3 regions of the Streptomyces sp. NBC_00209 genome follow, and region 3 is predicted to be linked to each of the others. Evidence: riboswitches for the same ligand, from Rfam matches in the RefSeq annotation. Region 3 holds a riboswitch; each other region holds the start of a gene.
The links. Region 3 has a riboswitch for cobalamin ahead of OG867_RS29895 (ABC transporter substrate-binding protein). Riboswitches for the same ligand answer to the same signal wherever they lie in the genome.
Positions count from the first base shown of each region.

Region 1: another riboswitch for cobalamin. It lies ahead of OG867_RS09125 (ribonucleoside-diphosphate reductase subunit alpha); the one in region 3 lies ahead of OG867_RS29895 (ABC transporter substrate-binding protein).
Region 2: another riboswitch for cobalamin. It lies ahead of OG867_RS25655 (cobalamin biosynthesis protein); the one in region 3 lies ahead of OG867_RS29895 (ABC transporter substrate-binding protein).

Region 1 covers NZ_CP108121.1:2,088,524-2,098,907, reverse strand. The annotation lists gene OG867_RS09145 (family 20 glycosylhydrolase) at 1-39, opposite strand, end outside; gene OG867_RS09140 (helix-turn-helix domain-containing protein) at 129-1,103, opposite strand; gene OG867_RS09135 (hypothetical protein) at 1,185-1,397, shown strand; gene OG867_RS09130 (ribonucleotide-diphosphate reductase subunit beta) at 1,394-2,413, opposite strand; gene OG867_RS09125 (ribonucleoside-diphosphate reductase subunit alpha) at 2,413-4,824, opposite strand; cobalamin riboswitch at 4,964-5,096, opposite strand; gene mctP (monocarboxylate uptake permease MctP) at 5,155-6,771, opposite strand; gene OG867_RS09115 (DUF3311 domain-containing protein) at 6,768-7,022, opposite strand; gene OG867_RS09110 (GntR family transcriptional regulator) at 7,280-8,050, opposite strand; gene OG867_RS09105 (sugar ABC transporter substrate-binding protein) at 8,332-9,630, shown strand; gene OG867_RS09100 (sugar ABC transporter permease) at 9,746-10,384, shown strand, end outside.
Region 2 covers NZ_CP108121.1:5,647,891-5,658,274, forward strand. The annotation lists gene OG867_RS25645 (putative cobaltochelatase) at 1-1,122, opposite strand, end outside; gene OG867_RS25650 (cobyric acid synthase) at 1,119-2,672, opposite strand; gene OG867_RS25655 (cobalamin biosynthesis protein) at 2,669-3,697, opposite strand; cobalamin riboswitch at 3,820-3,949, opposite strand; gene OG867_RS25660 (hypothetical protein) at 4,096-4,329, opposite strand; gene OG867_RS25665 (anion permease) at 4,363-5,634, opposite strand; gene OG867_RS25670 (class II aldolase/adducin family protein) at 5,767-6,423, shown strand; gene OG867_RS25675 (alpha/beta hydrolase) at 6,504-7,631, shown strand; gene OG867_RS25680 (hypothetical protein) at 7,816-9,108, shown strand; gene OG867_RS25685 (neutral zinc metallopeptidase) at 9,244-10,131, opposite strand; gene OG867_RS25690 (ABC-F family ATP-binding cassette domain-containing protein) at 10,376-10,384, shown strand, end outside.
Region 3 covers NZ_CP108121.1:6,612,117-6,622,500, reverse strand. The annotation lists gene OG867_RS29935 (PP2C family protein-serine/threonine phosphatase) at 1-153, opposite strand, end outside; gene OG867_RS29930 (GNAT family N-acetyltransferase) at 313-1,056, opposite strand; gene OG867_RS29925 (NADP-dependent oxidoreductase) at 1,053-1,970, opposite strand; gene OG867_RS29920 (NAD(P)-dependent oxidoreductase) at 2,212-3,117, opposite strand; gene OG867_RS29915 (adenosylcobinamide amidohydrolase) at 3,165-3,890, opposite strand; gene OG867_RS29910 (PRC and DUF2382 domain-containing protein) at 4,125-5,132, shown strand; gene OG867_RS29905 (ABC transporter ATP-binding protein) at 5,218-6,003, opposite strand; gene OG867_RS29900 (FecCD family ABC transporter permease) at 6,000-7,007, opposite strand; gene OG867_RS29895 (ABC transporter substrate-binding protein) at 7,136-8,176, opposite strand; cobalamin riboswitch at 8,236-8,423, opposite strand; gene OG867_RS29890 (beta-ketoacyl-[acyl-carrier-protein] synthase family protein) at 8,460-9,683, opposite strand; gene OG867_RS29885 (acyl carrier protein) at 9,680-9,919, opposite strand; gene OG867_RS29880 (acyl-CoA dehydrogenase) at 10,162-10,384, opposite strand, start outside.

The sequences.
Region 1 (10,384 bases), 4.5 Mb from region 3:
GACCCCGATGGTCCTTCGTCTTGCCTTCAGCATGTTCATGGCATCGACCCTGACGCGCGCGCGAAAGCCCGGTCCATGGACAGGTCGTGCGATCGGTTGGACGAATGATCGGATGTACCCCGCTCGCCTCAGGCCGCCTCGGTGAGGGCGGAAGGCCCCCGGAAGGTACGCCGGTACGCCTGTGGCGTGGTGTCCAGTGCCCGTACGAACTGATGGCGCAGCGCCGCCGCCGTCCCGAAGCCGGTCCGGTCGGCGATGGTGTCGATGGTTTCGTCGGATGTCTCCAGGAGATGCTGGGCCAGCAGGACGCGCTGGCGCAGCAGCCAGCGGTACGGAGTGGTCCCGGTCTCCTGCTGGAAGCGGCGGGCGAAGGTGCGCGGCGACATGTGCGCCCGGTCCGCGAGCTGTTCGACGGTCATCTCGCGGTCGAGGTGGCGCTCCATCCAGGCCAGCGTGTCGCCCACGGTGTCGCACCGGGTGCGCGGCAGCGGCCGCTGGATGTACTGCGCCTGGCCGCCGTCCCGGTGCGGCGGCACCACCATCCGCCGGGCGATGGTGTTGGCGGCGGCCGGGCCGTACGCCTGGCGGACCAGGTGCAGACAGGCGTCGATCCCCGCGGCCGTCCCCGCCGACGTGGTGACCGGCCCGTCCTCCACGTACAGCACGTCCGGCTCGACGGCGGCCTCGGGGAAGCGGCGGGCCAGGTCGTCGGCGTGCCGCCAGTGCGTGGTGCAGCGGCGGCCGTCCAGCAGTCCGGCCGCGCCCAGGAGGTACGCCCCCGAGCAGACGCTGAGGACCCGGGCGCCCCGCTCCACGGCCCGGCGCAGGGCGGTCAGGACCTCCTCGGGGAACTCGCGCTCCCCGAAGCGGCTGCCGGCCGGTACGGCGACGAGGTCGGCCTCCTCCAGCCGGTCGAGGCCGTACGGGGTGTTGATCGTGAAGCCGGCGTGGGTGCGCAGCTGCGGCCCCTCGCCGGAGACCACCGCGAAATCGTGCACCGGCAGGCCCTCGTCGCTGCGGTCGAGGCCGAACACCTCGCAGAGCACACCCAGTTCGAAGGGGTGGACGTCATCGAGCATGAGGGCGGCAACGTTGTTCAGCATGGCACCAGTGTGGCAGTAATTCGATGCTGTGTGACAGTCCTGCCACTGCCGCAGTCCCTCCGGAACGAGGACAGTAGAGGCATGAACACATTCCAGAACTTCCTCGGCATTTCCGCTCTTTTCGCCCTCGTCCTGCTGCCGGCGCTGGCCGGCATGGCCCGCGAGCGCCGCATCGACCGCGAGCTGCGCGCAGCGGCACAGGACCGCGGTACCCGTCCACCGCGAACGGCGGACGCCGCGCGGCCGGTGGCGGCCGCACGGCGTCCGTACGTCAGGAGCTGGGCGAGGATCTAGAAGTCGTCGTCGAAGCCGACCGTGCCCTCGACGGCCACCTGGTACGCCGAGGGGCGCCGCTCGAAGAAGTTCGTGAGCTCCTGGACCCCCTGGAGCTCCATGAACGAGAACGGGTTCTGCGATCCGTACACCGCCGGGAAGCCCAGCCGGGTGAGCCGCTGGTCGGCGACGCACTCCAGGTACGCGCGCATCGACTCGGTGTTCATGCCGGGCAGCCCGTCGCCGCACAGGTCGCGGCCGAACTGCAGCTCCGCCTCGACAGCCTCCTTCAGCATGTCGGTGACCTGCTGCTGGAGGGCGTCGTCGAAGAGCTCCGGCTCCTCCTTGCGGACCGTGTCCACCACCTCGAACGCGAAGTTCATGTGCATGGTCTCGTCGCGGAAGACCCAGTTGGTCCCCGTGGCGAGACCGTGCAGCAGCCCGCGCGAGCGGAACCAGTACACGTACGCGAAGGCGCCGTAGAAGAACAGCCCTTCGATGCACGCCGCGAAGCAGATCAGGTTCAGCAGGAAGCGACGGCGGTCGGACTTCGACTCCAGCCGGTCGATCTTCTCCACCGAGTCCATCCACGTGAAGCAGAACTGCGCCTTCTCGCGGATCGACGGAATGTTGTTCACCGCCGCGAACGCCGCCGCGCGGTCGTCCGGGTCGGGCAGATAGGTGTCGAGCAGCGTCAGATAGAACTGGACGTGCACGGCCTCCTCGAACAGCTGCCGCGACAGGTACAGCCGCGCCTCGGGGGAGTTGATGTGCTTGTACAGCGTCAGCACCAGGTTGTTCGCGACGATCGAGTCACCCGTCGCGAAGAACGCCACGAGCCGCCCGATCAGGTGCTGCTCGGCGGGCGTCATCCTGGCGAGGTCCGCCACGTCCGAGTGGAGGTCGACCTCCTCGACGTGCCAGGTGTTCTTGATCGCGTCCCGGTAGCGCTCGTAGAAGTCCGGGTAGCGCATCGGCCGGAGGGTCAGCTCGAATCCCGGGTCCAGCAGGTTCTTCTCGGTGGTCGTGGTGCTCATTACTGGCATGCCTCGCAGGACTCGGGGTTCTCCAGGGAGCAGGCGATGGCGTCCGCGTCGGGAGCCTGCGCCTGCTGTACGGGGATGGGGGCGGCGGCCGACGCGGCCCCGGACGCGGCACGGGCGATCCGGGTCGCCGGACGCGACCGCAGGTAGTACGTCGTCTTCAGGCCCTGCTTCCAGGCGTACGCGTACATCGAGGAGAGCTTGCCGATCGTCGGCGTCTCCAGGAACAGGTTCAGCGACTGGCTCTGGTCGAGGAACGGCGTACGGGCCGCCGCCATGTCGATCAGGCCGCGCTGCGGGATCTCCCACGCGGTGCGGTACAGCGCCCGCACGTCCGCCGGAATCCACGCGAAGCCCTGCACCGAGCCGTTCGACTCGCGCAGCGCCTCACGCGTCCGCGCGTCCCACACGCCGAGCCGCTTCAACTCGTCCACCAGATAGCCGTTGACCTGGAGGAACTCACCGCTCAGGGTCTCCCGCTTGAAGAGGTTGGAGACCTGGGGCTCGATGCACTCGTAGACGCCCGCGATCGAGGCGATCGTCGCGGTCGGGGCGATCGCCAGGAGCAGCGAGTTGCGCATCCCGGTCTGCGCGATCCGGGCGCGCAGCGCGTCCCAGCGCTCCGGCCAGTTCAGTTCCGCGTCGTAGTGGTCGGGGTGCAGCACCCCGCGCGCGGCCCGGGTCTCGGACCAGGCGGGCAGCGGACCGGACCTCTCCGCGAGGTCGCAGGACGCCTCGTACGCGGCGAGCATGACGCGCTCGGCGATCTTCGTGGAGAGCGCCCGGGCCTCGGGGGAGTCGAAGGGCAGCCGCAGCCGGAAGAAGACGTCCTGGAGCCCCATCGCGCCCAGGCCCACCGGCCGCCAGCGGGCGTTGGACCGGCCGGCCTGCTCGGTCGGGTAGAAGTTGATGTCCACGACCCGGTCGAGGAAGGTCACCGCGGTCCGCACGGTGGCGTCCAGGCGCTCCCAGTCGATCGAGCCGCCGTCCACGAACGCGCCGAGGTTGACCGAGCCGAGGTTGCAGACGGCGGTCTCGCCGTCGTCGGTGACCTCCAGGATCTCGGTGCACAGGTTCGAGGAGTGCACGACCCTGCCCGGCTCGGCGGTCTGGTTCGCCGTGCGGTTGGAGGCGTCCTTGAACGTCATCCAGCCCTGCCCGGTCTGCGCCAGGGTCCGCATCATCCGGCCGTACAGCTCGCGGGCCGGCATGGACTTGCGGGCCAGGCCCTTCGCCTCGGCCGCCCGGTACGCGGCGTCGAAGTCGTCGCCCCACAGGTCGGTCAGCTCGGGCACGTCCGCCGGGGAGAACAGCGACCAGGTGGAGTCCGCGTCGACGCGGCGCATGAACTCGTCCGGGATCCAGTGCGCCAGGTTCAGGTTGTGCGTGCGCCGCTGGTCCTCGCCCGTGTTGTCGCGGAGCTCCAGGAACTCCTCGATGTCCGCGTGCCAGGTCTCCAGGTAGACCGCGGCGGCACCCTTGCGCCGGCCGCCCTGGTTCACGGCGGCCACGGAGGCGTCCAGCGTCTTGAGGAACGGCACGATGCCGTTGGAGTGCCCGTTGGTGCCCCGGATCAGCGAACCCCGGGCGCGGATGCGGGAGTACGAGAGGCCGATGCCGCCCGCGTGCTTCGACAGGCGGGCCACCTGGTGGTAGCGGTCGTAGATCGAGTCCAGCTCGTCCAGCGGCGAGTCCAGCAGGTAGCAGGAGGACATCTGCGGGTGGCGGGTGCCGGAGTTGAAGAGCGTCGGCGAGGACGGCAGGTAGTCCAGCCGGCTCATCAGCCCGTACAGCGCCGCGACCTCGTCCAGTGCCCGCACGGAGGTGTCCTCGGCGAGCCCGGCGGCGACCCGGAGCATGAAGTGCTGGGGGGTCTCGATGACCTGGCGGGTGATCGGGTGGCGCAGCAGGTAGCGGCTGTGCAGGGTGCGCAGCCCGAAGTACCCGAAGCGGTCGTCCGCCCCGTCCGCGAGGGACCGTTCGACCAGGGCGTCCAGGGCGGCGGCGTGCAGCGTGACGAACTCGGCGGTCCGGTCCGCGATCAGGCCCTCGCGGTGGCCCACGGCGACCGAGGCGGAGAACGCGGTGGCGCCCTGCCCGGCGGCCTCGTCCGCGATGGTCCGGGTGAGCAGCCGGGCGGCGAGGCGGGAGTAGGCGGGGTCCTCGGAGATGAGGCCCGCCGCGGCCTCGGTGGCCAGCGAGCGCAGCTCCGCCTCGTCCGACCGGGCGTTGCGGCCGCGCAGTGCGGCGGCGGCGACGCGGCCGGGGTCGGTGTCGGGCAGGTCGGCGGTGAGGTCGGTCAGGGTCCGCAGCAGTGCGGTGCCGGGGCCGTCGCTCGCGGTTCCGGTGGCTGCGGACGCGGCCGTCTTCGGTGCTGAAACCGGATCGGCTGGCGCGATGGTCACGTGGTGCTCTCCCTCGCTCGGCTCTGGGCCGGCGGGGGGCGGGGGCAGCCGGGCAGGAGCGGGCCCGGGTGGGGCGGCACTCCGTGCGGCGTCCACCGGCCCATCCACGAGGCCCGGACGTCTGGGCATCCGGTTCGGTCGAGCCGGATGCGCCGTCGGCAGGTCCTCGGACTCCACGGGTGCGCGAAAGCGCACCGATTGCACCGTTGCGGGACAGTTCCGGATTCGCACCGGATTCCCCTGCGGCGACAGCGAGCATGAGCATACATGTGGGGGCCGCCCTGCCGGGCAGCCCCCACATGTTGTGTCGCGAGGCGTAAAGGTGTGCGGTCAGTGACCGCCCGGCGCTCCCGCGGTGGCCGGCGGCAGCTTCTCCTTGACGCCCGGGTCGCCCGCGTCCGCGGTGTAGTCGCCCGGGGAGGTCTCGTCGATCCCCGCGGGCGCCTTCACGGCGTTCAGGACGAAGGTCAGGACCACGGTGACCACGACGTTCAGCACGAACGCGGTGAGGCCGATGTAGCCGATCTCACCGAGGCCCGGGATCTCCTTGGAGGACCCGCCGAAGTGCTTCTGCGTCGGGCTCGCGACCCCGTACGCGGCAGCCGTACCGTAGATCATGCCGACCGCCCAGCCGGCGAGCAGCGCCCAGCGGTGGAACCACCGGGTGAACAGGCCGCCGACCAGGGCCGGCATCGTCTGGAGGATCCAGATCCCGCCCAGCAGCTGGAAGTTGATCGCGACGGTCTTGTCCATGGTGAGGACGAAGGCGAGCGCGCCGACCTTGACCAGCAGCGAGACCAGCTTGGAGACCTTGGTCTCCTGCGCGGGCGTCGCGTCCGGCTTCAGGAAGTCCTTGTAGATGTTGCGCGTGAACAGGTTCGCCGCGGCGATCGACATGATCGCGGCCGGCACCAGGGCGCCGATGCCGATCGCGGCGAACGCCACCCCCGCGAACCAGTCGGGGAACATGTTCTCGAACAGCTGCGGGATGGCCAGCTGGCCGTTGTCCACCTTGACGCCGGCGGCGATCGCCATGAAGCCGAGCAGCGCGAGCAGGCCCAGCATCAGCGAGTACAGCGGCAGGATCGTGGTGTTGCGGCGGATCACCTCACGGCTGCGGCTGGAGAGCGTCGCCGTGATCGAGTGCGGGTACATGAACAGCGCCAGCGCGGACCCGAGCGCCAGGGTCGCGTACCCCCACTGACCGGCCGCGGCGGGTGCGAGGCCGCCCGCGCCCGCTTTGGTGAACTTGTCCTGGGCGGAGGCGAAGATGTCGTCGAAGCCGCCCAGCTTGATCGGGATGTAGATGATCGCGACGGCGATGACCAGGTAGATCAGCCCGTCCTTGACGAACGCGATCAGCGCGGGCGCTCGCAGCCCCGAGGAGTAGGTGTACGCGGCGAGCACCGCGAACGCGATCAGCAGCGGCAGGTCCTTGACGAACCAGTTGGTGTTCTCGCCGCCGCCGACGCCCATCACGTCCAGCACCGCCTGGATGCCGACGAGCTGGAGCGCGATGTACGGCATGGTGGCGAGGATGCCGGTGACCGCGACGGCCAGCGACAGCCCCTTCGAGCCGAACCGGCCGCGGACGAAGTCCGAGGTGGTGACGTACCCGTGCTTGTGCGAGACCGACCACAGGCGCGGCAGGAAGGTGAAGATCAGCGGGTACACCAGGATGGTGTAGGGCACGGCGAAGAAGCCGGCCGCGCCCGCCGCGTAGATCGCCGCGGGCACGGCGACGAAGGTGTACGCGGTGTAGAGGTCGCCGCCGAGCAGGAACCAGGTGACCCAGGTGCCGAACGACCGTCCGCCCAGGCCCCATTCGTCCAGCGTGGCCTCGTTCTCGGCCTTGCGCCAGCGGGCGGCCAGGAAGCCCATGACCGTGACGGCCAGGAAGAAGAAGATGAAGACGCCGAGCGCGACGCCGTTCACGCCGTCCTTCATGCCGACACACCCCCCTTGCGGGCGCGCTGGTCACGCTGCCACAGCTTGTACGCGATCATGGTGAGCGCGGTGGAGATCAGCACCCAGAGCATCTGGTACCAGTAGAAGAACGGGATGCCGATGAAGGCCGGGTCGACCTTCGCGTACGAACTCACCCAGAGCATCGCCACGAACGGCGCGACGAGGCACAGGGCGATGACCACCCGCAACGGTGTGACCGTCGGTGGCTTTCCTTCTGGTTCTTCCGCCATGGCGGCGACTCCGTCCCCTCGCTGATCACCTGTAATGCGCAGGAAATCTAGGCGAGGGTCCCGGCCACCGTCACCCCCCGTCCGCATTGCGGTCCGGCAACGGTCGTCAGGGGACGGGTGGATGGCCCCAATGGCGGCAAACGTCCGAGGCTTGGTCCGGACCAACTCGCGCCCCGGGAACGCCGAACGGCCCCCGGGGGCGGGTCCGGGGGCCGTTCGAGGAGCACATGCGTACGACGGGTCAGTCCGTACGAGGGTCAGTCCAGCGGCCGCTTCAGGCGGGCCACGAACTTGTAGCGGTCGCCGCGGTAGACCGAGCGCACCCACTCCACCGGTTCGCCCTGCTCGTCCAGCGAGTGCCGGGAGAGCATCAGCATCGGCAGGCCCACATCGGTGCCGAGCAGCCCGGCCTCGCGCGGGGTGGCGAGGGAGGTCTCGATGGTCTCCTCGGCCTCCGCCAGCCGGACGTCGTACACCTCGGAGAGCGCGGTGTAGAGCGAGGTGTACTTGACCAGTGAACGGCGCAGCGCGGGAAAGCGCTTGGCCGAGAGGTGCGTGGTCTCGATGGCCATCGGCTCGCCGCTCGCCAGGCGCAGGCGCTCGATGCGCAGGACCCGGCCGCCGGCGCTGATGTCGAGCAGTCCGGCGAGGGTGTCGTCCGCGGTGACGTAGCCGATGTCCAGGAGCTGCGAGGTCGGTTCGAGCCCCTGGGCGCGCATGTCCTCGGTGTACGAGGTGAGTTGCAGGGCCTGGGAGACCTTCGGCTTGGCGACGAACGTGCCCTTGCCCTGGATGCGTTCGAGCCGGCCCTCGACCACCAGTTCCTGGAGCGCCTGGCGCACGGTGGTGCGCGAGGTGTCGAACTCGGCTGCCAGGGTCCGTTCCGGGGGGACGGGGGTGCCCGGCGGCATGGTGTCCGTCATGTCGAGGAGATGTCGCTTCAGCCGGTAGTACTTGGGTACGCGCGCGGTGCGCGTCCCGGCGCCCGCGCCCGTCTCGTTCTCCGAACTGCCCCCGTCGGCACCCATGGCCCGCCTTCCCGACTGCTGCGTTGCTGCCGTCACCGGCTCCTCCGTCTGTCGCGGCTCACATGGTGGCACGGTCCGGTCACGGCTCGTCGCCCTCCCTCAGGTGTCGGTCCTATAACGGACGCGAGTGCACTTCTTATACACCCTTGACACCCCTAAAGGTCTAGGCCAAGCTCCCGGTACTGGTCTAAACCATTAAAGACCAGGTCTCAGCCCCAGAGGTACTCGTCGACGTTTTCGCGCGGTGGGGGAGGGGTTGCAGCATCCCTGAGGAGGGTGGCGTGAAGCGCAAGCTCATCGCGGCGATCGGCGTCGCGGGCATGTTGGTTTCCATCGCGGCGTGTGGTTCGGACGACAAGACGTCCTCGAAGGACCCGAAGGACCGCAAGGAAGACCTGACTGTCTGGCTCATGGGCGAGGCCCAGTCGACCTGGCCCGAACTGGTCAAGGACGTCAACGCCCAGTTCAAGAAGAAGTACCCGAACGTCAACGTCAAGATCCAGTACCAGGGCTGGGCTGACAAGGTCAAGAAGCTCGACACCTCCCTCGGTGGCGACAAGTTCCCGGACGTTGTCGAACTCGGCAACACCGAGACCATGCAGTACATCCTCAACGGCGCGCTCGGCGAGATCGACACCTCGAAGTACGAGAACTCGGACACCTGGATCAAGGGTCTGAAGGACACCTGCTCCTACGAGGGCAAGATCTACTGCGTTCCTTACTACGCCAGTGCCCGCCTGGCGGTCTACAACAAGGACATGCTGAAGGCCGGTACCGGCAGCGACGTCCTCCCGCAGAACGAGGACGACTTCCTCAAGGCGATGGACAAGGTCCAGGCCGAGCTCGCGAAGAAGGACAAGCGCGCCTCGTCCCTGTACTACCCGGGCCGTTACTGGTACGCCGCCATGTCCTACGTCGCGGCCGAGGGCGGCCAGATCGCCAAGTACGACGAGGGCTCGAAGGAGTGGAAGGCCAGCCTCTCCACCCCCGAGGCGCAGAAGGGCATCCAGCACTTCGTCGACCTGGTCAAGAAGTACAACAAGGCCGACCAGACGAAGGACGAGCAGGACCACGCCAACGTCATGGCCAACGAGAAGGCCGCGGTCATCTACGGCCAGGCGTGGGAGGCCGGCGGCGTCACCACGGGCGAGAACGGCAACCCGAAGCTCGAGGGCAAGATCGCCACGGCCGGTATGCCCGGCCCGAACGGCAAGGCGCTCCCGTCCTTCATCGGCGGCTCCGACCTCGCCACCATCTCCAAGTCCAAGGTCCAGGACCTCGGCGAGGAGTGGATCTCCCTCTTCACCAACGCGAAGTCCATGGACGTCCTCGCGTCGAAGAACATCCTCCCGAACAACGAGAAGCAGCTTGAGCCGCTGAAGGCCAAGCCCGAGACGGCCGCCATCGCCAACGCGGTGCCGGACGCCTGGTTCACGCCGATCGCTCCGGGCTGGGCCTCCATCGAGAAGGAGGAGATTCTGGAGAACATGCTCCTGAAGATCCTCAAGGGCACGTCCGTCGCCGACGCCACCAAGAAGGCCGACAGCGAGATCGACGCACTGATCAACAAGAAGGCGTAAGTCTTCCGATCGCCAGGCGGGGGCCCGGCATTGCGCCGCGGCCCCCGCTCCCTTTAGCTCAAGAACGCCGTGTTTTCCGGGGGCTGCCTCGGACCCGCGATGGAAGGTCAGCCACGTGACTGCCGCCGATACCAAGGCCGCCGGGCCACCGGTCCCCGTACCACGTGATCTCAAGGCGGACGGGGGCCCGCTGTCCGATGAGGGCGGCAACGCACCCCTGAAGCAGAAGAGGAAGCGGAAGAAGGGCGAACTGCTGCCCTACTTCCTGATCCTCCCGGCGATCGTGGCGATCGCCGCCGTCTATCTCTACCCGCTCGCCAAGACGGTCATCATGTCCTTCCAGGACATGGGCCGGCGCGAGCTGTGGACCGGTGATCCCGCACCCTGGGTCGGCTTCGACCAGTTCACCAACATCCTCGGTGACTCCGAGTTCTGGTGGGTGACCTTCCGCACCGTCGTCTTCATGGCCGTCTGCGTGTCGCTGACCATGGGCATCGGTCTGCTGATCTCCCTGCTGATGCGCCGGCTGTCCAACTGGGTGCGGCTCATCCTGACCTTCTGCCTCATCGCCGCCTGGGCGATGCCGCTGATGGTCGCCGCCTCCATCTTCCGGTTCATGGCCGACTCCGACTACGGCCTCATCAACACCCTCATCGCGAAGGTCGTCGGCGACGACTGGCTCGGCCACAACTGGTACCTCGACCCGGTCCAGGGCTTCGCGATCATCACGCTGCTGGTCGTCTGGGGCGCCATC
Region 2 (10,384 bases), 960 kb from region 3:
GTCCTCGGGCCGGGGCGGCGTGTCGGGCCCGTCCCCCTGCGGCGGAAGCCCGCCGCCACCTCCGCCGCCCCCGCCGTCACCGGGCCCGTCCGGCTCCGGCTCGTCGTCCCCGCCGCCGTTCCGCTCCAGCGTGTCGTCCAGCTTGTCCTCGTCGAGGCCCGGCGCGTCGAAGGGATTCCGCCGCCTCCGGTGGGGGAGCGCGAGCAGCGCCGCCCGCCGGACGTCCTCGGCCTGTACGTCGGTGCGCCCCGCCCACGCGGCCAGCGCGGTCGCGGTCCTGGCCATGACGATGTCCGCGCGCATCCCGTCGACCTCGAAGGCCGCGCAGGTCGCCGCGATCTGCCGCAACGCCTTGTCCCCGAGCACCACTTCGGACAGCAGCGCCCGCGCGGCCGTGATCCGGTCCCGCAACTCCGCTTCCTCGTCGGCCCAGCGCGCCGCGAAGGCCGCCGGATCGTCCTCGTAAGCGAGCCGCCGCCGCACGACCTCCACCCGCTGGTCCGTCTCCCGGGACGCCGCGACCTCGACGGTGAGCCCGAACCGGTCGAGCAGTTGGGGCCGCAATTCGCCTTCCTCGGGGTTCATCGTCCCCACGAGCAGGAACCGCGCCGCATGCCGCACGGAGACGCCCTCGCGCTCCACGTACGAGGCACCCATGGCCGCCGCGTCGAGCAGCAGGTCCACCAGATGGTCGTGCAGGAGGTTGACCTCGTCCACGTACAGGATGCCGCGGTGCGCGTCCGCGAGCAGGCCCGGTTCGAAGGCTTTCACGCCCTCCGCGAGGGCCCGTTCGATGTCGAGCGCCCCGACGAGCCGGTCCTCGGACGCGCCGACCGGCAGCTCCACGGTCCGCGCCGCCCGCGACACGCCGGAGGCGTCCTCGTGCGGGCCGTCCGGACACGCCGGGTCGGGCGAGGCGGGGGCGCACGAGAAACGGCACCCCGGCACGACGGCGACCTCCGGCATCAGCGCGGCCAGCGCGCGCACGGCGGTCGACTTGGCGGTGCCCTTCTCGCCACGGACCAGGACCCCGCCCACGGCCGGGCTGACCGCGTTGAGCAGCAGCCCGAGCCGCAGGTCGTCCTGGCCGACGATGGCGGTGAAGGGGTAGGGCGTACTCACAGGGCCTCCTTGACGGGGATGGCGGGCGCTCCCGGCGGGATGAACGGCAGACCGGACGGCGCGCCCGACTCGATGAGCCGCCACAGCGCGTCGGTGTCCGCGTGTTCCTCGATCAGGTCGCCGAGGCGGTCGAGCTGTTCCTCGCGCAGACCGGCGAAGCAGGTGTCGGGCGCGGGCACGAAGCGGCGGCCGCCGAGCCGGGCGACCTCGGCCAGGAACCGGCGGCGGAAGGCGTCGCTCTCCAGCGAACCGTGCCAGTGCGTGCCCCAGACGGCACCGGACCGGCAGCCGTCCAGCGGGGTGCCCCGGCCGTCCGTCAGGAACGGTTCGCCGCCGCGCACATCGGCGACGCCGTGATGGATCTCGTATCCCTCGACGGGCTCACCGAGCGCCTCGCCGGACGGCCGGGCGAGCGTCTTCCCGCAGTCGAAGCGGACGCGCACCGGCAGCAGCCCGAGCGCGTCGACCCGCCCGGCGCGCGACTCCACCTCGTCCTCGATGCGCTCGCCGAGGATCTGGTAGCCGCCGCAGATCCCGAGCACCGGCCGCCCCTCGGCGGCGCGCCGCCGCAGGGCCTCGGCGAGCCCCCGCTCGCGCAGCCAGGCCAGCGCCTTCACGGTGCCCCGGGTGCCGGGCACGATGACGAGGTCGGCGTCGACCAGCTCCTCGGCCCGGTCCACGAAGCGGACGACGACGCCCGGTTCGGCGGCCAGCGCGTCCACATCGGTGAAGTTCGACATCAGCGGGATCGCGCACACGGCGACGCGCAGGATGTCCTCGCCGTGCGGCGGGGCGACCGCCGACTCGCGTACGGTCCCGCGCAGCGACACCCGCAGGCCGTCCTCCTCGTCGATGCCGAGCCCGTGCGCGAAGGGCAGCACCCCGTACGTGGGACGGCCCGTCAGGTCGCGCAGCATGTCGAGCCCCGGCTCCAGCAGCGAGACGTCGCCCCGGAACTTGTTGACCAGATACCCCGCGATCAACTCCTGGTCCTCGGGAGCGAGCAGCGCGGTCGTCCCGAAGAACGAGGCGAAGACCCCGCCCCGGTCGATGTCCCCGACCACCACGACCGGGAAGCGCGCGGCCCGGGCGATGCCCATGTTCACGATGTCCGTGCGGCGCAGGTTGATCTCGGCGGGCGAGCCCGCGCCCTCGCAGATCACCGCGTCGTACGTGCTCCGCAGCTGCTCCAGGCAGTCCGTGACGGTGGACAGCAGCTGTTCCTGCCGCCCGCCGTGGTAGCCGCGGGCGCTCATCTCGCCGACCGGCCGCCCCATCAGGACGACCTGGCTGGAGCGGTCGCCGCCGGGCTTGAGCAGCACCGGGTTCATCAGGGCGGTCGGTTCGACGCGGGCGGCCTGGGCCTGCATCGCCTGGGCCCGGCCGATCTCGGCGCCCTCGCGGGTGACGAAGGAGTTCAGCGACATGTTCTGCGCCTTGAACGGGGCGACCTTCACGCCCCGGCGCACCAGCCAGCGGCAGATGCCCGCCGTGACGACGCTCTTGCCCGCGTCCGAGGTGGTCCCGGCGACCAGCAGTCCGCCGCTCATATCGCTCTCCGTCCAGCAGTACGGGATACGTGAGGTCTGCGGGCCGGGCGCGCGATCGGGGTCTGCCCCGCTCCTGAGATCCGGCGCGCGAGGGCCCCCGCGCCCAGCCGGGCGGCCACGCTGACGCCGAGGGCGAGCACGCCCACCCGGCGCGAGAGCCGCACCGCGCGCTCGATGTCCCCGGTCTCCACCGCCCGGCCGGCCTGCCCGTTGAGCACGGGCCGGTGCTCGACGCGCCCGCCGTAGGCGAGGGTCCCGCCCAGCCGTACGCCCAGCGCCCCGGCGAACGCGGCCTCCACCGGCCCCGCGTTGGGGCTCGGGTGCTGCGCGGCGTCCGCCCGCCAGGCCCGTACGGCCTCCCGGGGGCGGCCGCCGGAGGCCACGGCGAGCAGGGCGGTGAGGCGGGCGCCGGGCCAGCCCGCGAGGTCGTCCAGGCGGGCCGAGGCCCAGCCGTACCGCAGGTGGCGGGGCGACCTGTGGCCGACCATCGCGTCGAGCGTGTTGGCGGCGCGGAAGCCGACGAGCCCGGGGACACCGGCGAGGGCGCCCCAGACGAGGGCGCCGACCACGGCGTCCGAGGTGTTCTCGGCGACGGACTCCACGACGGCGCGCGCGATCCCGGGGCCGTCCAGCGCCTGCGGGTCGCGTCCGCACAGGTGCGGCAGCCGCTCCCGGGCCAGCTCGATGTCCCCCGCGGCGAGCGCCCCGCCGATGGCCCGGGCCTCGCGCCCCAGCGACGTACCGCCGACGACGGACCAGGTGGCGGCGGCGGTCAGGGCCACGGACGCGGCGGGGTGGCGGCGCAGGGCACGGGCGGCGAGCGCCGCGCTCCCGGCGGCGCCCCCGGCGCAGATCAGGGTGTGCAGGGCGCCCCGGCCGCGGTGGTCGCGCCAGAGCCGGTCCTCGACGGCCGCGGCGGCCCGCCCGAAAGCGGCGACCGGGTGCCCCCTGCGGGGGTCACCGAGCAGCAGGTCGCCGATCAGGCCGGCGGTGGCGCCGTACGCGTAGATGCGATCGGCACGCACGGTTCAGCCGGCCGTACCGGAGTCCGCCGACAGAGGCTGTGGGGGGAGGGGCGCACGGCAGCCGGGCATGGCGGTATGTCCTCACTCAGGGTCCGCGCCCTGGTTCGACGTGACGGCGACAAGAGTCTCCTGGCTTCCGGATCGGCGGATTCCCCGGTCTTCCAGCCCGCTCGCGCGGGCCGTGACGTGCGGTGGGGGACCGCTCCCCGGTGACAGTGGCGGGACCGCGCCGGATTCGCACCGGCTTCCTCTGCTGTCGCCGTAATGGCTCCGGCAGTCCACCACGCCCCGCGAACGCCCGTCAACTCGCCGTTGACCTGCGACGGCGGGGTGGAGGCGGACGCGCGTCGGGCCGGACGCGCACGAGGTGCGTCCGGCCCGACGGGGCGGGTGTCGCGTCAGGCGACGATGAGATAGATGCCGTACGCGACCGCCGCCGCGCACAGCCCGAAGCAGACGTACGCTCCGGCGCGCGCCAGCAGGAGCGAGGAGCCCGCCGGACCGCCCTGCGCGGCCGGTTCCGGCTGCTTGGAGAGGCCGGCGATGCCGAGCGTGAAGAGCCCCACCAGGGCGACGGTGGCGACGAGGGAGACGCCGAAGACGGTGCCCAGAGCTGCCCAGTCGATGTTCATACGGGGTGTCCTTTACCGGAGTACCGGGGTCTGTCAGACCGTGGCGGGTCGGGCCGGATCGGCGGCGACGGGTGCGGCGGGCGCCGGGATGGTGGCGGCGAGGTCGTGGGCCTGGGCCACGGTGGGCGGCGGGCTCACGGCCGCGATGGCCTGGGTGACGACACCCGCGGGCTCGGCCGGGGCCGTGGCCTCGGTGCCCGGTGCGACATCGCCGTGGCCGACGGGCGTGCGGCGCGAGAGCACCCAGATCGCCCCGGAACCGGCGATCAGGAGGGCCGCGACGACCACGACACCCCAGGTGCCCTGCTTCGTCAGGAACTCCGCGCCCGCGCCGACCAGACCGGCGGCCGGCAGGGTCAGGCCCCAGGCGACGAACATCCGGGTGGCGGTGGACCAGCGGACCACACCCCCCTTGCGGCCGAGGCCCGCGCCCATCACGGCCCCGGAGCAGGACTGCGTGGTGGAGAGGGAGAAGCCGAGGTGCGAGGAGGCCAGGATGACGGTGGCCGCGCTGGTCTGGGCGGCGAAGCCCTGCGGGGGCTTCAGCTCGGTCAGGCCGCTGCCCATGGTGCGGATGATGCGCCAGCCGCCGAGGTACGTGCCGAGCGCGATGGCCAGACCGGCGCTGACGATGACCCAGACCGGCGGGTTGGAGCCGGGGGAGAGGACGCCGCCGGTGACCAGGGCCAGGGTGATGATGCCCATCGTCTTCTGCGCGTCGTTGGTGCCGTGGGCGAGCGAGACGAGCCCGGCCGAGGCGATCTGCCCCGCCCGGTAGCCCTTGGCGGTCGCCTTCTCCTGGGCGTCGTTGCGGATCTTCCCGCCGATCCGGTACGTGAGCCTGGTGGCCAGGAGCGCGGCCACGCCGGCCACGATCGGGGCGGCGACGGCGGGCAGCAGCACCTTGGTGACGACGGTGCCGCCGTTGACCGACGACCAGCCGGCGGACATCACCGCGGCGCCGATGAGGCCGCCGAACAGTGCGTGGGAGGAGCTGGACGGGAGTCCGACCAGCCAGGTCAGAAGATTCCACAGGATGGCGCCGACGAGCGCCGCGAAGATGACCTCGGTTCTGAGGCCGTCCTCGTTGACGATCCCGCCGGAGATCGTCTTGGCGACCTCCACGGACAGGAACGCGCCGACCAGATTGAGAGCGGCGGACATCGCGACCGCCGTCTTGGGTTTGAGTGCGCCGGTCGAGATGGTCGTGGCCATCGCGTTGGCGGTGTCGTGGAAACCGTTCGTGAAATCGAACACTAGAGCTGTCACGATCACTATCGCGAGCAGCAGCGTGATGTGTTCCATTTACCCAGGCAATCGTTCGACGTCATTGGCACGTGGAACGTAGGCAACTTGAGTGAACGGAAGATGAACTGAGCAGGGCGCTGCGGTGACCCCCGTGGCGGCGGCCGGGCGGCGCCCGGAAAGGATCTTCGGATGAGTGACGGACAGCACGACGCGATCGCCCGGGGATGGGAGGCGGTCGTGGCCACGGCCCGCCGCACGGCGGCCGAGGGACTGGTCGTCGGAACCTCCGGAAACGTCTCGCTGCGGGTCGGTGACACGGTGCTGGTCACACCCAGCGGAGTGCCGTACGACCGGCTGGGCCCCGAGGACCTGACCGGCGTCGATCCGGAAGGCAACCAGACCTTCGGGACACTGGCCCCCACCAGCGAACTTCCCCTCCACCTCGCCGTCTACCGGAACACCGAAGCGAAGGCCGTCGTGCACACCCACGCGGTCCACGCCACCGCCGTCTCCACCCTCGTCCCCGAGGTCCCCCCGGTCCACTACGCCGCCGCGATGCTCGGCGGCACGGTCCGCGTCGCCCCCTACGCCCGGTATGGCACCCCCGAGCTGGCCGCGAACATGCTCACCGCCCTCCGCGACCGCACCGGCTGCCTGCTCGCCAACCACGGCACCGTCGCCTACGGCGCCACCCTCGACGAGGCGTACGACCGCACCGCCCAGCTCGAATGGCTCTGCCGCGTCTGGCTCACCGCGAGTGCCGTACCCGGCCGCACCCCGGCCCTGCTGTCGGAGGACCAGCTCGGCGAGGTCCTGGAGGCCCTGAAGGGATACGGGCAGCGCTGAGGCGGTCCGTATGGGGCCCGGACCGGCCCGGACGGCCCTGCCCACTGGCATCGCGGCGCCCGGACCCCGACACTGAGGGTGTGCGCCCGGTTACCGCGACGGCAGCGGCCGTCACCACACTCATCAGCGCCGGCGCGGCAGCGGTCGCGGCCGGCCGGTTCGCCGGCGACGTCGCCCTCAAGACGCCGCCCGGCCGACCGCTCCCCGCCGACCGCGAACTCACCGTCCACGCGACGGCCGCCGGGCAGGTCACCCTGACCCGGTCCCTCACCTCGCTGCGCCCCGGCACGTACGGGCTGACCGGCAAGGACGTCCACGCCGTCGTCGGCCCCGTGATCGACCGGGCCCACCAGGCCGCCGACACCGTCGTGCGCCGGCTGGAACGCGTCGACCACGGCATCCTCGCCCCCGGCGACAAGGTCCGCCTCACGCCCCAGGTGTACAGCGGCGACCCCGGCAGCGCGCTCGGCCTGGCCTTCCGCGAGGTGCGGATCCCTGGCGAGCTCGGCGAACTGCCCGCCTGGTACGTCCCGGCGCCCCGCCGCACGTGGGTCATCACCGTCCACGGCATCGGCGCCACCCGCGAGCACCCGCTCAACCTCCTGGGCTTCCTGCACGGCAGGCAGCTGCCCGTGCTCGACCTCGCGTACCGGGGCGACCCGGGCGCCCCCCGCTCCCCGGACGGGCTCGGCCACCTCGGCGAGTCCGAGTGGCGCGACCTGGACGCCGCGATCCGCTTCGCCGTCCGCAACGGCGCCGAGCAGGTCATCCTGTACGGCTGGTCCACCGGCGCGTCCATGGCGCTGCATGCCTGCGTGGGCTCCGCGCTCCGCGACCGGATCTCCGGCCTCGTCCTCGACTCGCCCGTGCTGGACTGGACCGACACCCTGCGCGGCCTGGCCGCCGCACGCGGGGTCCCCGCCGCGCTGCTGCCGCTGGCCGTGCGCGCCGCCCAGGGGCAGACCGGACTGCACGGCACCGCGCTCCTGGACACCTCGGTCCCGGTGACCCTGCACGTCCCCACGCTCGTGCTCCACGGCCCCGACGACACCCTGGCCCCCTTCATCCACTCCCGCCGGCTCGCCGCCGCCCGCCCCGACCTGGTCTCCCTGCACACCGTGGACCGCGCTCCGCATGCGGCGATGTGGAACGCCGACCCGGACCAGTACGAAGAGACGCTGCGCCGCTTTCTCACGCCCCTGATGTGAGGTGATGCGCCGGTTCGGCCGATTGGTCCCGGCCGGCGCGCGAGCCCGTCAACGCCGGTGACCCGGGTTCCGTTTGGGCTTTCGGGCCGTCAGGGGCAAGACTGCTCCCGTGACGTCCCGTACCCCGCGCGACTCCAGGCTGCGTCTTGTCCGCCCGCGACCCCTCGCCACCGCCCGAAGGGCCGTGACCACCCGGCGCACCAGGCCCGCGCCGCGCCCGCCCGAGGGCACCCCACCCCGGGCGGAGCTGGCCCGCCAGGCCCGGACGGTCCTCGCCGACGCCGTGCGGATCGCCCGCTGGGCGGCCCCCGGCACCACACCGCCGGCCGCCCTCGAACACGCCGCCGCCGCGCTGGACATCTCCCCGGAGCAGGTGCGCTCCGGCTGGGACCGGGCCCGGCTCGCCGGACTGGTCGAACTCCACGGCGACACGGCACGCCCCGGCTGGCGGCTGCGCGCCTGGGACCGGGACGACTCCGCGGTGCTGCGCGGCTGGGTGGCGCTGTTCGACGCCTGGTCGCTCGTCCACCCCGCGCCCCGGGGCGTCGAGTCCACCGCGGTCGCCGAGGCCGTCGAGGCCGTGCCGCAGGTCCTCTCGCTGCTCCAGCTCTCGGCCGGTCCGGTCACCGTGCCCGCCCTCCTCGACCTCCTCGGCCAGCGGGTCGCGGAACTCCACGAGGAGCGCTGCGAGGTGCCGTACGGCCCCGAGCCGCTGCCCGCCCCCGCCGAACCGGCCCCCACCGCCCACCCCCCGGCCCTCGTCGCCCGCCTGCTCGACTGGGCCCTGGAGGGGCTGGCCGACGTCGGGGCGCTCACCCTCGGCGCGGACCAGGCCACGCTGACGCCGCTCGGCAACTGGGCGGTCTGGGTCAAGCTGGAACAGATCTGCGTCGCCGCGCAGAGCCCCGCCGGCAACATCGAGCAGGCCGCCGCCGACATGCTCCTCGGTTGCGCCCGCCTCACCCCCGGCCCCGCCCGCGCCGAATACCGCGCCTGGCTGGCCGCCCGCCCCGTCGGCAGTGCCGTCGCCGAACTCCTCGACGTCGCCCGCGGCGAGGACGCGTTGTTGCGCGGCCTGGCCTTCGAGGCCCTGCGCGTGGTCGGCGCCCCCGCGGAGCCCGAGGTCCGGGCGGTCCTGACCGCCCCGTCCCTGCGCCCGTACGCGCTGCTCTGGCTCGCCGAGTACGACGGTGCGGACCCCGAGGACGCTCAGGAGGTCCTCAGCCGCGAGGAGGCCACGTGGCTCTGGGTCGACACGGCGGCGGCCGTCGCCGACCACGGTGAGACGGGCCTCCTGGTCCGCCACCTCGACTCGGCGGTCCAGGGCACGGTCCCGGCCCTCCTGGACGAGGTCCGCGCCGTCGGTCACCCCCGCACGGTCCAGGTCCTGGTGGCCCTGGCCGCGGCCCACCCGGACCCGGCCCTGGCCAAGGCGGTCCGCAAGGCGGCTTTCCAGGTCCACACGGGCGGCTCCTGACCCGGGGGCGCTGCCCCCGGACCCCCGCTCCTCAATCGCCGGAGGGGCTTGATCGTGCCGCGCGACGAACCCCAGCCCCTACATACGGCCTCGTGTGATTCAGGTCTCAGTCTCGCACCGCCCACCGACGCCGGCTCAGCGGAACGTGTCGCAGTCGCCCATGTCCCCGCTCCGGAACCCCGTGGTGAACCACTCCTGCCGCTGCGCCGCGGACCCGTGCGTCCAGGACTCGGGCGTGACCCGGCCCTGGAACCGCTCCTGGATCCGGTCGTCCCCGACCGACGCCGCCGCGTCCAGGCCGTCCCGGATGTCCGCCCGGGCGACCTCGGTGATCAGCGGCCGCCCGGTCGACTCGTCGGGCGTGGTCGTCGCGTGGTGCGCCCAGACCCCCGCGTAGCAGTCCGCCTGGAGCTCCACCCTGACCGCGTTGCTGTTCTCGCCGGTCCGCCCGTCCTGGGTCCGGCCCAGCGTCCCCATCTGGTTCTGCACGTGGTGCCCGTACTCGTGGGCGACGACATACGCCTGGGCGAACGGCCCGCCGCTCGACCCGAACTTCGTCCGCAGCTCGTCGAAGAACCCCAGGTCGAGGTAGACCTGCCGGTCACCGGGGCAGTAGAACGGCCCCACGGCCGAGGTCGCTGAGCCGCAGGCCGTGCCGACCCGGTCGGTGAACAGGACGGTCCGCGCCGTCGCGTACCGCGCGTCGCGCCGGGTGAACTCCTGACCCCAGTAGTCCTGCACGCTGTTGACCACCGCGACGATCCGGCAGTCGTCCCTCGTGTTGGCGTCCCGCCCGGTCCGGCACTCCCGCGCCACCTGCCCCGCCGACGACGCGGTCGCCGTCGGCGAGTCGCCCGACGAGAGCCCGAGCTGATCGGGGCCCACCCCGAAGAGCAGCCCCAGGATCAGCGCGATCACCCCGGCGATGCCCCCGCCCACGGTGGCCCGGCCGCCCGGGACGCGGCTGCCGCGTACGTCCCTGACCTCCGAGGTGTCCAGACCGGCGTCGTCGTCGAACTGCATCGCACACCCTCCGCCACGGATCACGGTCCCTTCGCCGAGTATCCGGTGATACACCCCGTAATGCCCTGTTCACGTCCTGTGCCCGGGCCGGCGCCGGACGGGGGAGCACGCGGAAAAGTCGGTGGACACCGCCAGTAGACTGGTTTCCATGGCAGTTCTCCTTGTGCGTGTGCGTGAGTAGCGGCGTCGATCCGTCAGCACCCGTCGTTCCTCCGCCCTTCCTTCCGCCCTGGAGTACCTCCCCGTGATCACC
Region 3 (10,384 bases):
CACGTCCAGGGAGACGATCGCGGCGGTCAGCAGGGCCAGCGCGCCGAACAGCACCCCGTTCCCGACCCTGGGGGCGCGCACGGCGGCCTCTCCGAGGTCGGTGCCGGGAAGCGTCACGCGGGGCGCGGGCCGGCTCAGGAGTCCGAACGTCAAGGCCCTCTCCTTCCGGGATCTGCCGGCCGGATGCCGGCGCGTACCTCCATTCGACCCGGTCAGGGGGGTGGTGCACACGAGGCTTACGGCCCCGGGGGCCCGGCCGAAGGTCCCGTAAAGCGCCGGGGCGGTGTCTCCTGGCCCGGGGACACCGCGCGCTCAGCGCGCCGGCGTGGTCGTGGCGGCGGGACGGCCGGGCGCGGGCGCCCCGGCCGGTACGAGGGCGGCCAGGAACGCGATCCGCCGGCGGAGCTCGAAGCCGAGCGACTCGTAGAGCCGGACGGCTCCGGTGTTGGCGGCGGCCGCGTGCAGGAACGGGGTCTCGCCGCGCTGCCGGATCTCGTGGGCGACGGCGCGCACGAGCCCGCCGCCGAGACCCTGGCCGCGTACCGACTCGTCGGTGCAGACGGCGCTGATCTCGCTCCAGCCCGGCGGGCGCATGCGCTCACCGGCCATGGCGACGAGCACCCCGTCCCGGCGCACCCCGAGGTAGGTGCCGAGCTCGACGGTCCGGGGCTCGAAGGGGCCCGGCCGGGTGCGGGCGACCAGGTCGAGCATCTCCGGTACGTCGGCGGGGCCCAGCCGGACCGCTTCGGGGAGGGGCGCCGCGGCCACGCCGGCGTCCACCAGCTGGACGCCGGCGGCATGGAAGGTGATCTCCCAGTCGGCGGGCGGGGGCTCCCGGAACGCGGTGATCGTGATGGCTCCGCCCGGCCCGGTGAGCGCCGCCACGTCGGCCCAGTCGGCGGGCCCGGGGTCCGGTGGGAGAGCGGCCCAGGGGGCGACCGCGGAGGGGTAGCGCAGCACGCGGCCCCGGCGTTCGGCGAAGTGGGCGTGCGGGCCGCGCAGCGCGGTGCCCACCGGGTCGTCCAGCGGGTGGCCCGGGTCCGGATACGTGTTCACGCGGTCACCTCGATCACGGTCTTGCCCAGGGCGTGGCCGTCCTCCACCGCGCGCAGCGCCTCGGCCGCCCGGTCGAGGGGCACGGTCCGGGTCACGTGGGTGCGCAGGACTCCCTCGACGGTCAGCCGCGCCACCTCGTCGAGGACGGCGGCGGTACGGGCCCGCCGGACGGGTGCTCCGCCGAGCTCGGTCACCAGGGGCTTGCCACCGGCGCTGATGAGCGCGGCCGAGTCGGTCAGCCCTGCCGCCTCGCGCAGGGTGTCGCCGCCGACCAGGTCGAAGACGGCGTCCACGCCCTCGGGGGCGGCTGCCCGCACCCGGTCGGCGAGGCCGGCGCCGGACGGGATGTGCTCGGCGCCCAGGGACTCCACGAAGTCCTTCTTGGCCTCGCTCGCGACGCCGAGGACCCGGAGGCCCGCGTGGCGGGCCAGCTGGACGGCCGCGCTGCCCACGCCGCCGCCGGCCCCGGTGACCAGGAGCGTGGCGCCGCGGCCCAGGCCGAGCTGGCGCAGCCCGTCGTAGGCGGTGGCGGCGGCGACGGGCAGGACCGCCGCGTCGGTGAAGGACAGGGCGGCCGGCTTGTGGGCGGTGACCGCGACGGGCATGAGCGTGTACTCGGCGTATCCGCCGGTCAGCGGGTTGCCGAACACCTCGTCGCCGGGGGCGAAGCCCTCCACTCCGGGGCCGGTCTCCACGACGGTGCCGGCGGCCTCGCTGCCGAAGACGGCCGGGAACGGCTGCGGCTCGCTGCCGGGCCGGGTGTAGCCGGTGCGCAGCTTCCAGTCGACCGGGTTGACGCCCGCCGCGCGGACGGCGACGAGCAGTTCGCCGGGGCCGGGTTTCGGCCGTTCCCGTTCGGTGAGGCCCTCCACCTCCGGTCCGCCGTTGCGGGTGAACACGTACGCCTTCGGCATGAGCTCCTTCTCCCCTGTTCCGTGCGCCGGCGCCCCGCTGACGGGCGCCACAGCTGCGGCAAGGACGCGTGGCGCGCGGGTATTCCCGTACCGTCGATTTCGACTCAATCACGGCCCGGTCCGCGCCGGCCCACCCCTGCGGCGGGCCGTCCTGTGGCACGCTGAGGGCGGCCGTCCCACCGGGCTCCCCCGTACCGGTGGGGCGGTCTCGCGGCGTTACGGGGCCGGTGTCCCGGTCCGGTCAGTCGCCGTCCCGCTCGGGCGCCCGGCCCGCGTAGTAGGTGGCGACCATGTCCTCCTCGCCGTGTCCGGCGGCCTCCGCGCGCTCGAAGCGGGCGGCCGACGCGGCGGTCAGGTCCAGCCGGACCCCGGCCTGAGCGGCCGCGTCGAGGACGAGCCGGGTGTCCTTGAGGGCGGTGGACAGGGCGAAGCTGGGCGTGAGGTCGCCGTCGAGCACGGCGGCGGACTTGGCCTGGAGGTACCCCGAGTCAAGCGGGCCGCCCTTGACGACGTCGAGGAACGTACGCGGGTCGACGCCGAGCCCTTCGGCGAGGTTCAGGCACTCCGCGACGCCGCCGACCATGTTGACGACCCAGGCGTTGAGCACGAGCTTGAGCCGGGAGGCCGTGCCCGGCTCCTCCCCGGCCCAGATGGTGCGCTGCCCGATCGCCTCCAGCACGGGTTCGACCACCGCACGGGCGGCGAGGGGCCCGGAGACGAGGACGGTCAGCGTGCCCTGTTCCGCGGGCTGCCGGGTGCCGGAGACCGGGGCGTCGAGGTGGATCAGCCCGAGGTCGGCGGCGCGCTGGGCCAGCTCGACGGCGCCGTCCGGGCCGACCGTGGAGGTCTGGAGGAGCACCTGGCCCCGGTGCAGCCCCTCGGAGGCGGCGGTGAGCGCGGCGGCGACGGCGGTCGTGTCGGTGAGCGCGGTGAGCACGACGTGGGCGCCGCGCACGGCCTCGGCCGCCGTGGCGGTGACGGTGGCGCCGTCGGCGGCGAGCGGGGCGGCCTTGGCCTGCGTGCGGTTCCAGGCCCGGACCTCCAGACCGGCGCGGAGCAGGCTGCGGGCCATGGCCGCGCCCATGATCCCGGCACCGAGGACGGCGACGACGGGCTGCTGGGGTGCGGCGGGGATGGCTGAAGTCATGGGGTTCCCTTCGTCGGCCGCGCTCCGGGCGCGGCGGTTTCGGCTTCTCAGGGGTGCCGCAGCGCGCCTTCCAGCACGGCGGCGTGTACGGCTCTGGCGAGTCGCGCGCCCCAGCGGGAGCGCGGACCGGCGAACGGTTCGGCGGCGCCGGTCTCCGGCCCGGGTTCGGGCGCGGCGAGACAGACGGCGTCCGTGGGGGTGCCGGAGCAGTCGAGTCCGGCGTCCAGGAGCGCCTGCACCTTGGCCTCCGTGGCGGTGGCCACGGCGTTGACCAGGGCGGCGTCGGACAGGGGCACCGGGAACGTCACCACGATGTTGACGGTGCCGGGGCGCGGCGGTCCGACGGTGCCCTCGGCCGGTGCGGCGGCCCAGCCGCGTACACCCAGACCGCAGGTGGCGGTGGCGTGCACGTGCTCGTCGTCGGCGGTGGTGTACGCGGTGACGTCGGCGGCGGTCATGAGACCGGCGCCTGGGCCGGCGAGGTGTGCGGCGGCGGCGATCTCGGCGAGGTGCCGGTCCGGGTCCATGCGGGGGTAGCCGCCGGGGACCTGGGCGTTGAGGATCCACTCGCGCGGGCCGATGCCGCCGCCCAGGACCGCGCTGCTGCACGCCCGCCAGCCGGGTCCCAGCCGCCATACGAGGTGGTGCAGCTCCGTGCCGTCCTCGCGCCGGGCGAGCAGTTCGCCGCGTTGGACGGGGAGCCGACTGCGTACGGAACGGATGGGGCACCCCCGGGTGGCGCGGCGGGACGCCGGTCGGCGTGGGTTGATCATATGTGCCTGGGCGGGGGCGTCCGAGCCCGGCCCGTTCACCCGGATGGCGTAACGGGCGCGAGAGCCGCGCAGCCGCTTGAGGCGGGGGCTGCAACGGTCCGGGGCGGATGCCGCGCGCCGTGCCCGGTGGCCGGGCGGTTGCAGCGTCCATCCGGGTGAGGCGCGATGGAATCCGGACGCGCCGTCTCTGCTGGACCCACCCACAGGACGCGCCCGGGCGAGGAGGATTCGGATATGGGAGCCGCTGACGGTTTCACGGATTCCGGAGAGCTCGACGGCCTGACGGTGTACGACACCGAGGGCGAGAAGATCGGCAACGTGGGCCGCGTGTATGTCGACGACAACACCGGCCGCCCGGACTGGATCACGGTGAAGACCGGCCTGTTCGGCATGAAGGAGAGTTTCGTGCCTCTCGCCGGAGCCCGTCGAGTGGGCTCCGACCTGCACATCTCCCACGGCAAGGACCAGGTCAAGGACGCCCCCGGGGTGGACGCGGACGCGCATCTGTCCGTGTCGGAGGAGGAGGAGCTGTACCGGCACTACGGCCTGACCAGGAACACCCGGGGCAAGCTGGGCGACAGTTCCGGGACCAACGCACCGACCACGACGGGCACCGGCACCATGGGCGCGGCCGGGACCGGCGCGGCAGCCGGAGCAGGGGCCGGGACCATGGGCGCGGCCGGCACCTCCGGCACGGACCGCACGCAGGCGGCCGGCACCGGCAGGCACCGGGACACCGAGGCGGCGGGCACGGGCGCGGGACGTCCGCTGGCCGGAGCCGGCGCGGGCACCCGGTCCGGGGCCGACCTGGGCGGCAAGGAGGAGATGATCCGCTCCGAGGAGCAGCTGCACATCGGCACCGAGGAGTACGAGAGCGGCAGGGCCCGCCTCCACAAGTACGTCGTCACCGAGAACGTCACACGCAGCGTGCCGGTCTCGCACGAGGAGGTACGGGTGGTCCGTGAGCCGCTGCAGCCGGGCGACAAGACGTCCACGCGGGCGGGCGACCTGACGGAGCAGGACGTGGAGGTCACCCTGCACGCGGAGCGCGCCACGATGCGCAAGGAGACCGTCCCGGTCGAGCGCGTCCGGATGGAAACCCAGAGGGTGACGGAGCAGAAGGAGGTCTCCGCCGAGCTGCGCAAGGAGCAGATCGACTACGCGGACGGCACCACCAAGGGCGGCAAGGACATGGGCGGCAAGGACACCGGCGGCGACATGGGCCGAGGACGCCACCGCTGACCCCCCGCCGGCATGACTGCCGCACCGCACCACAAGCGAAGGGCGGGCCCGCCGACGGGCCCGCCCTCTCGCGTGCCCGGGCCCGTCAGGGCAGGAAGCGCACCGAGGGCCGCCCCTGCGGGCCGTCCGGGGTGACGACGGACCGCACCCGGTAGACCTCCTCGATCAGTTCCTCGGTGATCACTTGCTCCGGGGTCCCGCCCGCGACCGCCCGGCCGCCGCTCAGCACCACGATCCGGTCGCAGAACATGGCGGCCAGATTGAGGTCGTGCAGGGCGACGACGGCGGTCAGCGGGAGCGCGGCGACCAGGGAGAGCAGTTCCAGCTGGTGCTGGATGTCCAGATGGTTGGTCGGTTCGTCCAGCAGGAGTTCGCGTGGCCGCTGGGCGAGCGCGCGGGCGATCTGGACGCGCTGGCGCTCCCCGCCGGACAGCGTGTGCCAGGACTGGTCGCGCCGGCCGCTGAGCCCGGTGCGTCCCAGCGCCTCGTCCACCGCCGCTGCGTCCTCGCCCGTCGGGGCGGCCCAGGCGCGGCGGTGCGGGATGCGGCCCAGGCGTACGACGTCCAGGACGCTCAGCTCGTCCTGGGTGGCGGCGTGCTGGTCCACGACCGCGACGCGCCGGGCCACCGCGCGCCGGCCGACGTCGAGCAGCGGTTCGCCGTCCAGGGTGACGACGCCCGTGTGCGGGGCCAGGACCCCGGCGAGGATGCGCAGCAGCGTGGACTTGCCGGAGCCGTTGGGGCCGATCAGGCCCACGGTGGTGCCGGGTTCCGGGGCGAGGGTCACCCCGTCGAGGACGAGGCGGCCACCGGCTTCGCGGCCGACCCGTTCGGCCCGCAGGCCCTCGGCCGTCGTCCCGGTCCCGGTCATGCGGGCCGCCTGGTGCGGTAGAGGACGGCGACGAAGGCGGGCACGCCGATGAGGGCGGTGACGACGCCCACCGGGACCTCCTGGGGGTCGAGGACGGTCCGGGCGAGCGTGTCGACCCAGACGAGGAAGACAGCCCCGGTGAGCGCGGTGACCGGAAGCAGTCTGCGGTGGCCCGAGCCGGTGAGGGCGCGGGCGGCGTGCGGCAGGACCAGCCCGACGAAGCCGATGGCCCCGGCCGAGCTGACGAGCGCGGCGGTCAGCAGCGCGGTCGTGCAGAGCAGCACGGTCCGGACGCGTGCGACGTTCACGCCGAGGGCGGCGGCCGCGTCCTGCCCGAAGGCGAAGGCGTCGAGCGTACGGGCGTGGCCCAGGCAGATGAACAGGCTGACGGCGAGGACGGCGGAGCAGACCCGGACATCGGTCCAGCCGACCCCGCCGAGCGAGCCGAGCAGCCAGAACAGCACCCCGCGGGTCTGCTCGGCGTCGGCGGCCGTCATGACGACGAACGAGGTCAGCGCCGAGAACAGCTGCATGGCGGCGACCCCGGACAGCACGACCCGGTCGGTGGAGCCGCCCAGGGTGTGGCTGAGCAGCATCACCAGGGCGAAGGAGCAGAGCGCCCCGATGAACGCCCCGGCCGGCAGCGTCACCGCTCCCCCGCCGACGCCGAGCACGACGACCAGGACCGCGCCGGTGGACGCGCCGGAGGAGACACCGAGGACGAACGGGTCGGCCAGCGGGTTGCGCAGCAGGGACTGCATGACGGTCCCGCAGACCGCGAGGCCGGCCCCGCAGACGGCGGCGAGCAGGGTGCGCGGCATGCGCAGGTTCCAGATGATGCCGTCGCGGATCGGGCTGAGCCGGGCCTCGCCGACGCCGAGGTGGGCGGCGACGGCGGACCAGACGTCCACGACGGAGATCCGGGCCGGTCCGATGGTGACGGCGACGGCGACGGACAGGGCGAGCAGCAGGAGGCCGCCGGTCCACAGGAGGCCGTCGCGCAGGCCGCGCGGCCGGGGGCGCGCGGTTTCCGGGGCCTTTTCGCGCGGAGCCTTTTCGCGCGGGGCCTCTTCGCGCGGGGCCTCTTCGCGCGGGGCCTCTTCGCTTGGGGCGGTGAGCCGGTCGGTGGCCGTCACCCCGCGAGTCCGAGGTCGCGCAGACCGGCGGCCACCAGCTCGACGCCCTCGACCGTGCGGATGGTCGGGTTCATGGCCTGGCCGCTGAGCAGGACGTAGCGCTTGTGGCGTACGGCGTCCATCTTCTTCGTGACGGGGTTGGACTCCAGGAAGCCGATCTTCCCGGCGGCGCTCTCGGCGGTCTGCGACGTGCGGGTGAGGTCGCCGATGACCAGGACGTCCGGGTCGCGGTCGGCGACGGTCTCCCAGTTGATCTGGGGCCATTCGTCATGCGTGTCGGCGAAGACGTTCTTCAGGCCGAGCTCCCGGGTGATGATGCCCGGCGCCCCGCAGCAGCCCGCCAGGTAGGGGGACGCGGAGTTGGCGAACCAGTACATGACGGAGGTGCCCGATCCGTCGATGCCGTCGGTGGCCTTCCGGATGCGGTCGCGGAGCCGCGCGACCAGCTTCTCCCCGCGCTCGGGTACGCCGAACACGCGGGCCAGGTCGTTCACTTCGGCGTAGACGCTGTCCATGGTGAGGGCGCCGGTGCGGACGCCGTCGCCGTCCTCGGTGTTGTCCTTGGCCGTGCAGTCGGCGGGAGCGACATAGGTGGGGACGCCCAGCTTCTCGAACTGTTCGCGCGGGGCGACGCCGCCCTTGGCGAGGGTCGACTCGAAGTCGGCGGCGACGAAGTCGGGCTCCTGGTCGAGGACCTTCTCGGACGAGGGCCGGTTGTCGGCGATCCGCTTCACGCCCGCGTTGGCCTTCTCCAGACCCTTCATCACCGGGTCGGTCCAGGTGGCGGTGGCCGCCATCCGGTCCTGGAGGCCGAGCGAGAGCAGGATCTCGGTCGTGCCCTGGTCGACGGAGACCGCGCGGCGGGGTGCGGCGTTCACGGTGACGGTGCGCCCGCAGTTCTTGAGGGTGACCGGATAGCCGTCCGCCTTTCCGGACGCGTCGGCCTTTTCGGACGGGGCCCCTCCGCAGGCCGTCAGCAGCAGGAGCACGGCGGTGAGCAGGGCGGCGGAACGGGCGGGGCCGGATATCGGCGGCACGGGGTACCTCGGCGTCTCTGGGCCCATGCGCGGGGCCCGCTGTACGGTCCGCCGCCCGGTCCCGGGCGGCGGTCGCCAGCAGGTCTTCGGACTCGGGTTCGCTCGGACGGGACGCCTTCCCGGGAGACGCCGGGTCTCCCAGTGGCCGTGGCCCCGCCCGTCCCCCTCACCGCTGCGCGTCAGTTCCGGATTCGCACCGGATTCCCTGACTCCTACGAGGAGTTCGACTGGCTCCGGCACGCTACCACGGGCGTTCGCGCAGCTCAGCGCCGCCCCTCAGGGCTCATGGGCGCTGCAGGGCCACCACCGCGTTGTGCCCGCCGAAGCCGAAGGAGTGGCTGACGGCCCGGCGGACCGGCCGTACCAGCGGCACCTTGGTGACGCAGTCGATGTCGAACCCGGGCGCGGGCGCGTCCAGGTTGGCGACCGGCGGGACGACCCCGCGCTGGAGAGTGAGAATCGTCAGCCCCGCCTCGATCGCCCCGGCCGCGCCCATGCAGTGCCCGAGCACGCCCTTGGGGGCGGTGACGGGTGGCCGGTGCGGGTACACCCGGCTGATCAGCGCGGCCTCGGCGGCGTCGTTGCGTACGGTCGCGGTGCCGTGCGCGTTGACGTGCTCCACCTCGTCGGCCCGCCAGCCCGCGTCGCGCAGGGCGGCCTCGACGGCGGCCCGGGCGATCCGGCCGTCGGGGTGCGGGCTGGTGGGGTGGTGGGCGTCCGTGGTGGCGCCGGTGCCGGCGAGCAGGGCCCGGGGTTCGGCGCCCCGGGCCTCCGCGTCGGCGGCGCGTTCCAGCACCATGACCGCGGCGCCCTCGCCCATGACGAGGCCGGCCCGGTCGGCGGCGAAGGGCCGGCTGAGCCGGGACAGTTCGCCGTCCGCGCGGGCGGCGGCCCCGGACCGGGCGAAGCCGGTCATGGCGATCGGGAAGACGGTCGACTCGGTCGCCCCCGCGATGGCCACGTCGCACTGCCCGGTGGCCAGCAGGTCGCGGGCGACGGAGAGCGCGGTGATGCCGGACGAACAGGCCGTGCAGGGGGCCATGCTGGGGCCGGTGGCCCGCATCTCGATCGCGATCTCGGCGGCGGGCATGTTGGGGATGGTCAGCAGGACGCCGGCCGGCGAGGTCGCCTCCGGGCCCTTCCGCTCCAGCACCAGCGCCTGGTCGGTGAGGTGCGCGGAGCCGCCGCTGCTGGTGCCGACGACGACCGCGACCCGGCTGCCGTCCCAGCCGGCCGGGTCGAGCCCGGCGTCGGCGACGGCCTCCCGGGCGGCCAGGACCGCGAACTTGACGTACCGGCCCATCCGGAAGGCCGTACGGCGGCCGATCTCGGCGTCCAGGTCGATGCCGTCGACCACGCAGGCGAAGTCGATCGCGCACCCGGCGAGCGCGGGGACGATGCGCACCGGGCTCACGGCGGCGCACACCCCGGCCCAGGTGGACTCGGTGTCGTTGCCGACCGGGGTGATCATGCCGAGCCCGGTGACGGCGACGGCCGGTGTCCTCATCGGGCGGCGGCCGACGCGTGGAGGTGCGCCGTGAGCTCGGCGAGGGTGGTCCCCCGGGTGAGGGTGCCGGTGTCCAGTTCGGCCCCGGTGGTCTCCCGGAGGACGACGGCGAACTCGGCGGCCGCGAGGGAGTCCATGTCCAGGCTGTCCATCGTGGAGTCCGGAAGGATCTCGGCCACGGGCACCTTGAAGGTACGGCTGAGTACATCGGTGATGTGGGGGTGGATCGTGCTCATGGTCTTCCTTTCCTCAGGTCCATCCGGCGGGGGTCCGGCGCCGGCGCGCACGGCCCCGACGCCGGAACAACGGAGCAGCGTCGATCCGGTTACGCCTTGCGGCGAACCGATTCGCCTAGGGCCTGTCCGGGGAGCCCCGCACCACCGCGCGAACACGGCGACGGCCGTCCAGTAGGCGAGGACGACGGCCCCCGCCCCGAGCCCCTGTACGGCCCGTGCCGCGCGGCGTGCCCGCGTGCCCCTCATCGGCCCGCCTCCGTGTGCCAGTGGGCCTCCGGATCGTCGTACGCCTCCGCGTAACCGGCGCCCGTGATCGGCCAGTCGGCGAGCATCTCCTCGGGGAAGGCGAAGGAGTCGGCGAGCTCCGGGAGGTGCGGGGCCACCGCCTCGATGAGCCGTTCGGTGTGGTCCGTCAGCGCCTCCGCCTGGCCGGTGCTCAGGTGGCCGGCCGCGAGGAGGTCCCCG